DNA from 2 places in the Alicyclobacillus sp. CIJ1 genome. Region 1 is predicted to be linked to the other one. Evidence: riboswitches for the same ligand, from Rfam matches in the RefSeq annotation. Region 1 holds a riboswitch; the other holds the start of a gene.

Region 1 (3,521 bases):
GTGATGAAGGGCTATTGGAATCGCCCGGATGAAACCGCTTCGGTGCTGCGAAACGGGTGGCTGTTCACCGGAGACCTTGCGAAGATGGACGAGGACGGTTATTTCTATATTGTCGATCGCAAGAAGGACATCATCATCGCGGGCGGCTACAACATCTACCCCCGCGAGGTCGAAGAGGTTTTGTACGAACATCCCGCCGTCGCGGAGGCGGCTGTGGTCGGTGTGGAAGATCCGTATCGCGGCCAGACGGTGAAGGCGTTTATCCAGCTGAAACCGGGCATGCAGGTCACGGAACAGGAGCTCGATGAGTGGTGCCGGGCCAATTTGGCCGCATACAAAGTCCCGCGGGCATACGAGTTCCGAGACAGTCTGCCCAAATCGGCCGTGGGAAAAATCCTCCGCCGTGCGCTCACGGAGGAGACCACGCGACAGGCGTGACGGCAAGGAGGGTCGCGGCGTGCCCATGTATCCAGGGGGAAATGCAGAAGCAGCGACGGACGCGAGCGTCCGCACGTTCGCCGATTTCATTGGGGCGAAACTGGTGAGCGCAGACGATGACGAAGTGGTGGCCGAGTTAGTCATCCAGCCGCATCACTGGAATCTGGCGCGCATCGTGCACGGAGGCGTGTACATGTCGCTGCTCGATTCGGCCATGGGGCTCCTCGTCAGCCTCCACTATCCGAACCGGCCCGTGGTGACGACGAACCTCAACATTCACTTCACGGAGCCTGCGAGCGAAGGTACGCTCGTCTGTAGAGCGAAGTTCATCCATCGAGCGCGAAGCACCATGACTGTGGAGGGGCGCGTGTACCTGGGAGAGGACAGGTTGTGCGCGCACGCCACGGGATCGTTCCGCGTCCTGAAGCTACCTTCTTGAAAGGAATTCGGTATCGAAACAAGGCCGTCTGCGGGCACATGTTGGCTGCAGACGGCCTTTTCACAGGTTTTTCGCCCATATCTGATGTGTTTTTTGAGAGAAGGGCTTGTCAAACACTATATCTAGTGTTACGCTAATGCCTGTCCAAAGCATGTGATGTGTCAAGGGAATGGGTGCCCGCCACGGGGCGGGTGAAAAGGGAATCCAGTGGAAATCTGGAGCGGTCCTCGCCACGGTGACGCGGATCGCGGCGGCATGGGAACTTTCCAGCCACTCGGATGTCGAAAGACGTCGACACCGGGGAAGGCGCCGTCCGCGGATGAAGCGAAGCCCGGAGACCTGCCCATTCTCGAAGGATCCGACGCTCACGAGGGATTGAGAAGTCGGCGGACCGAGGACAGTTGCGCACTTCGACTGATCCGTCTTCCGCCGTCTGCTCATCCGGGTGAGCGCCCCGGATGAGCTTTTTTGTGGGCGAAACTCAAGGTTTCAGGACGAGGTGCGGGGAGTGAATGCGATGGTACACCCAAGTGACACGTCAACAGGACTGATGGAGCGGACGAGTGAGGATGAACGCCGTGCGGGGCGCGCGAGCCATGCGCTAGAGGAATGGCGCGATCGCGTCAAGACCTTCACAGTGGAAAAGCGAGATGGGCGGATCGAGCCGCTGTCTCTGGACAAAATCTTCGCATTTTTAAAGCGCGGCTGCGAAGCGGCCGAGGGATGCGATCCGGAACGCCTGGCGGCGGACGTGTGGCCTCAGCTCCGGGACGGCATGCGGACGTCGGAGATTGCGCGCGTCGCGATTCAAGCGGCGGTGGAAAAGACGAGCGTCGCCGAACCCGGGTGGCAGTTTGTCGCGGCTCGGTTGTTGCTCTTCGATGCGTACAAGCAAGCGTCGCGCAACCGGGGTTATCGTCATTTGGGTTACGGGGACTTTTATCAGTTGATTGTCGAGCTGGAGCGAATCGGGCGGTACGGCACGTACATACGACAGCACTACAGCGAGGACGAGATCGCCGAACTGGCCGCCTACATCAAGCCGGAGCGAGATTACCTGTTTAACTACGTGGGTCTGAAGCAACTGCTGGATCGGTACGCCATTCGCAATCTGGACAACGAGATCATGGAACTGCCGCAAGAGTTGTTCATGGGCGTGTCCATGCACCTCGCCATGAAGGAAAAGGAGAAGGTCGCCTGGGCGAAGCGATTCTACGACATGCTGTCCACGCTGCAGGCCACGGTGGCCACGCCCACACTGAGCAACGCGCGCAAGCCGTTCCACCAGCTGAGCTCTTGCTTCATCGACATGCCAGAGGACGATCTCGTCAGCATCTACGCCACAGACGAAGCCTTCGCGCGCGTCTCGAAGTTCGGCGGCGGGATGGGCATCTACGTGGGCAAAATCCGGGCTCGCGGATCGGCCATCCGCAATCATCCGGGGGCGTCGGGCGGCGTGGTGCCTTGGATCCGCAACTTCAACAACACGGCTGTAAGCTGCAACCAACTCGGCATGCGAGCCGGCGCGGCGGCCGTCTACCTCGACGTGTGGCACAAGGACATTCTGGACTTCCTGCAGCTGCGCACGAACAACGGCGACGAGCGGATGAAGGCGCACGACATCTTCCCGGGCGTGTGCATTCCGGACCTCTTCATGCGGCGCGTAGAGGAGCGCGGCATGTGGTACCTGTTCTGCCCGTACGAGGTCCGCAAGGTCATGGGCTTCTCGCTGGAAGACAGTTGGGGCGAAGAGTTCGAGCGGCGGTATCAGGCGTGCGTGGAGAATCCAAAGCTGCCGCGCGTGGAGATCCCGGCCATCGAAATCATGAAGCGGATTATGCAGTCCGCGTTCGAGACGGGAACCCCGTTCATCTTCTTCCGCGACACGGCCAATCGCCTCAACCCGAACAAGCACGCGGGCATGGTCTACTGCAGCAACTTGTGCACGGAGATCATTCAAAACATGAGCCCGTCGCGCCGAATCGAAGAGACGGAAGAGGGCGGGATCATCACCACGAAGACGGAGGCCGGCGATTTCGTCGTCTGCAACCTGTCCTCGCTGAACCTGGGGCGGTGCCGCGATCTCGACAGCATTCGCGAGACCGTGCGCCGGCAGATTCGCGCGATGGACAACGTGATCGACCTAAACCATTATCCGGTGCCCCAGGCCGCCGTCACGAACCGCAAGTATCGGGCGGTGGGCCTCGGCGTGAGCGGTTATCACCAATATCTCGCGGAGAAGGGCATCGCGTGGGAGTCGGAGGCCCACGTGAAACACGCCGACGAGCTGTTTGAGTGGATCAACTTCTTTGCCATCGAGGCGTCCATGGAGCTGGCGCGCGAAAAGGGACCGTATCCGCTGTTCGAAGGCTCCGATTGGCAAACCGGGCGGTACTTCGATCTGCGCGGGTACCGGACGCGCCCAGGTGGTCCAGACTGGGACGGCCTGCGCCGCAAGGTGGCCGAGTACGGCGTGCGCAACGCGTATCTGGTGGCCATTGCGCCGACCAGCAGTACGAGCCTGATTGCGGGCAGCACGGCAGGCATCGACCCCGTGTACGCGCGCTTTTTCCTCGAGGAGAAGAAAAACGGCGTCGTACCTCAGACCGCGCCCAATCTGAACGACAAGACGTTCTGGTACTAC
Region 2 (3,521 bases), on a different contig from region 1:
ATCGGACAGCGTGAGCAGCACTGCGCCGCCCAGGGCGGATGCGGCGAGGAGCGGCCGGTGATTCGGGCCCATGAGGCGCCGCAGGATATGCGGCACGATGAGGCCGATAAACGAGATGACGCCCGTCGTGCTCACGGCCACCGCCACGATGAGCGCCGCCACGGCGAGGGATACGCGCTTGATGCGCTCCACGTCCACGCCCACCGCCTCCGCGTGCTCCTCGCCCGTCGTGAGAATGTCGTACGCAAAGGCGAGGCGCAAAAAGACGGGCATGGCTAGCGCGTTGACGGCCGCAACCGTCGCGGCCTCCGTCCAGTTCGATCCGTCCAGGCCGCCGAACAGCCAAAACATCATCTGCTGCATCTCCTGGAGTGGGGATAGGTCGAGGATGGCCGTGATGATGGCGCTGCAGAGCGAACTCAGGGCGACGCCCGCGAGAAGCAGCCGGTACATGTCGGTGCGCCGCGCGCTCGTCGCAAGCCGGTACATGATAGCAGCCACCGCCAGGCCAAAAGCGAAGGCCAAGGCGGGCGTGGCCACTTGGGTGCGCGCGGCGAGCCCCGTCGAGACGGCGATCACGGCCCCGAGCGCGCCGCCGCTCGACACGCCGATGACGCCCGGGTCCGCCATGGGGTTGCGCAGGATGGCCTGAAGCACAGCCCCTGAGAGCGCGAGCGCGGATCCCGCCAACACGGCCACGACGAGCCGAGGCCAGCGAATGGCCCCCACGACCACCGCATCAAGACCGCGATGGCCTGCGAAGTACGCCCACGTGTCGGCCGGGATCTGCCAAAAGGGGATGATCACAGGCCCGATGCCGATTTCAAGCGCGGCCGAGGCGAGGAGCGTGAAGGCAAGCGCTCCAAAGGCCCAGGCGCGGCGCCTGGTCATGCCATCACCTTCGGCGCCTTCAGGTGTGCTGTGGGATGCAGCACCTTCGCGACGTCGTACACGGCGCGGACGACATACTGTGACACCGAGGAGATATCGGCGCTGTTGATGGCGTACAGGTGATGCTCGCGCACCGCGGTGACCGACTGGAGCGCCGGATCGGAGGCGAGTTTCTTCAGGAAGGCCGCGTCGTCGGACGAGTCGATGATCACGTCCGGGTTCCACTTGACAATCTGCTCGTCCGTGATCTTCTGCCACCCGTTCAAGATGTGCGCCACGTTCACGCCGCCCGCGTCGCGGATGATGTCGTCGACGGTCGTGTCGCGCCCGGCCGTATAGCCGTACGAGCCGTAGTCGAGAACGGTGGGCCGCGGTTGGCCCTGAACCGCGCCTTCGATTTGTGCGATGTCTTGCTTCATGTTGGCGACGACCGCATTGGCCTTGGCGGGCTCGCCGACGAGGCGGCCGACCGTCAGGATGTTCCGCTCGATGTCGGCGATGGAGTTGAAGTCATTCAGGCTGAACACATACATGGGTACGCCGGCCTGGTGAAGTTGATTGAGCACGGTCTTCGTGACGTAGCCCGCTTCCAGGACGAGATCGGGATGGACGGCCAGCGCCTGCTCTGGGTCGTCCCCGCTCCAAGCGGGAATCCCCTTGACCTGGGCGACCACATTCGAGTACTCGGGATTGGACGCCATCGTCGTCACGAGCGCAATGCGAGATTTAGGGACGAGGGACACGAGGATCTCGTCTGTGCCCTCCGAACCGGACACGATGTGCATCGGCTGGTGTTTCAGGGTGACGGTGTTCCCCATGTCGTCCTTCACGGTCATGGGATACGAGATGGCAGACGCTGCGCTCGAATTCGTGGTGAGGCTGTTTTGCGTGGCCTGCGGCGTGCCGCAACCTGAGACGGTGGCGCCGAGCGCAAGCGCCACAGCCAGCGCCGTTCCTTGGAACAACGGACGTTTCAACACGTGTGGACCCCCCAATCTGTGCGTGGAGCGGTCCCATTCGAAGAAATGGCGGACGTAAATGCCCGCGCGCGTGCACGCGCCTTTCCTCGAAGGGCGCCCGCGTGTCGCTGGGCAGGTCTCCTGGCTCACAGGTCTTCGTCCGCGCGCCTTCCCACCCAGACGGCAGTGGCGTCGCGGCTTGGCTCGATAGAGCCCGCTTTCCTGTTCACAGTGGCGGGACCGCGCCGGACTCTCACCGGCTTCCCTATTCTCTTCGCCGCGTTGCCGCGCGAAGCACCCAGCGACATGGATCGAGTTTCATCGTAGATGCGGGCGGATGGCTTGTCAAACGGCATGCGTGTCACACAATGCGGTTGACACACGTCTCCAGAAAAAAAAAGGAGGTCATGCGCATGTGGGGAAAGGTCGCGTTGCTTGCCGCTTGCCTCGCCACGAGCGCCCCTGTCGCGGCTGCGGCTGTCGGCTCTGGAAGCTCGGGGCCCCTCCGAGCGAGCGTGAGCCCATCTTCTTCCCATCCGCCGATTCCTGCGGCGCAGGAGATGCGCAGCGTGTCCATCACCGCAGGCCTGGCGGGAGTCAGGTATGAGCCCATCCACCCCGCCCAAGTCGAGGCGGAAATCGCGAAATGGATGAAGCAGGCCCGACCCGTGCAGGTGAACATCCCGAAGCTTCCCGGCCCACCTATCATTGTGAACGCCAATATCGATCCGCCTGAGGTGTTCCTCACACTCGCGTCCGGCGCAACCGCCACGCTGATGCCGACCACCTACTTCTCAGGCCGGGGCGAACCGCTGTCCAAGGACATCCAGCACGTGCCAGACGTCGTGACGTTCACCGAAGGATCGCGCACGTGGTACCTGAGGTCCGCGCCGCTGTACACCTGGCTGATGGACGGCGGCTGGCAGCGCGACTTCCAGCTGGCGCATTGAATCCTCGGTCGGATACGAAACCTCGGGCGGAAGCGACCTAAACCTTGACGCGCGCCAGGGAAGTGTCCTGGCGCGCCGGTCCGTCACTTGCCGTCGCGAAAGACGACGGGGCTGTGCTCGTACGCGATCTCGTCCACGCCTGCGCGCGCGTTTGCGGCGCGGGCCATGACAAACAACAGATCCGACAGGCGATTCAGAAAGCGCAGGGCCGCTTCCGGCACGGGTTCCTGCGCGGCGAGGCGCCACGCCTCCCGCTCCGCACGCCGGACGACCGTGCACGCCAAATGGAGCGCCGCCCCCGCAGGGCTTCCCTGTCGCAACACAAACTGCGTGAGCGGCGGCCCCTCTTCCTGATACTTGTCGATGAGGGGTTCGAGATCGTCCACCCACGACGGATCGACCTTCGGCACGTAATCCTTTGCGGAAGGCGGTGCCGCCAAATCCGCACCCACGTCCCACAAACGCTGCTGTAACCAGACCGCGAGACGGCGCATGTCCGACAACTGCTCGTCCTGCATGAGACTCGCGGCGAGCCCAAGCGCCGCGCACGCTTCATCCACCGCGCCGTACGCTTCGATGCGCCTGTCGCCCTTGTGCCTGCGTTCGCCGCCGATGAGGGCGGTGGTGCCGCCATCGCCCCCGCGCGTGTACAGCCTCATGTGACATCCCTCCCTGACCTTGCTCGTTCCGAAAACATCGCGGTGCCCTCGAGCACGTCGAG

What was found. Region 1 has a riboswitch for cobalamin ahead of AC27E8_RS07010 (ribonucleoside-diphosphate reductase subunit alpha). Riboswitches for the same ligand answer to the same signal wherever they lie in the genome.
Region 2: linked by a shared signal. The riboswitch ahead of AC27E8_RS02735 (ABC transporter substrate-binding protein) and the one ahead of AC27E8_RS07010 (ribonucleoside-diphosphate reductase subunit alpha) in region 1 are both predicted to bind cobalamin.

Annotation. Positions count from the first base shown of each region.
Region 1 is NZ_BAAJPH010000102.1:45,977-49,497, forward strand. Features, by position in the region: gene AC27E8_RS07000 (long-chain-fatty-acid--CoA ligase) at 1-438, shown strand, start outside; gene AC27E8_RS07005 (PaaI family thioesterase) at 464-877, shown strand; cobalamin riboswitch at 1,032-1,238, shown strand; gene AC27E8_RS07010 (ribonucleoside-diphosphate reductase subunit alpha) at 1,428-3,521, shown strand, end outside.
Region 2 is NZ_BAAJPH010000063.1:261,273-264,793, reverse strand. Features, by position in the region: gene AC27E8_RS02740 (FecCD family ABC transporter permease) at 1-891, opposite strand, end outside; gene AC27E8_RS02735 (ABC transporter substrate-binding protein) at 888-1,871, opposite strand; cobalamin riboswitch at 1,965-2,167, opposite strand; gene AC27E8_RS02730 (hypothetical protein) at 2,264-2,800, shown strand; gene AC27E8_RS02725 (cob(I)yrinic acid a,c-diamide adenosyltransferase) at 2,884-3,459, opposite strand; gene cobT (nicotinate-nucleotide--dimethylbenzimidazole phosphoribosyltransferase) at 3,456-3,521, opposite strand, start outside.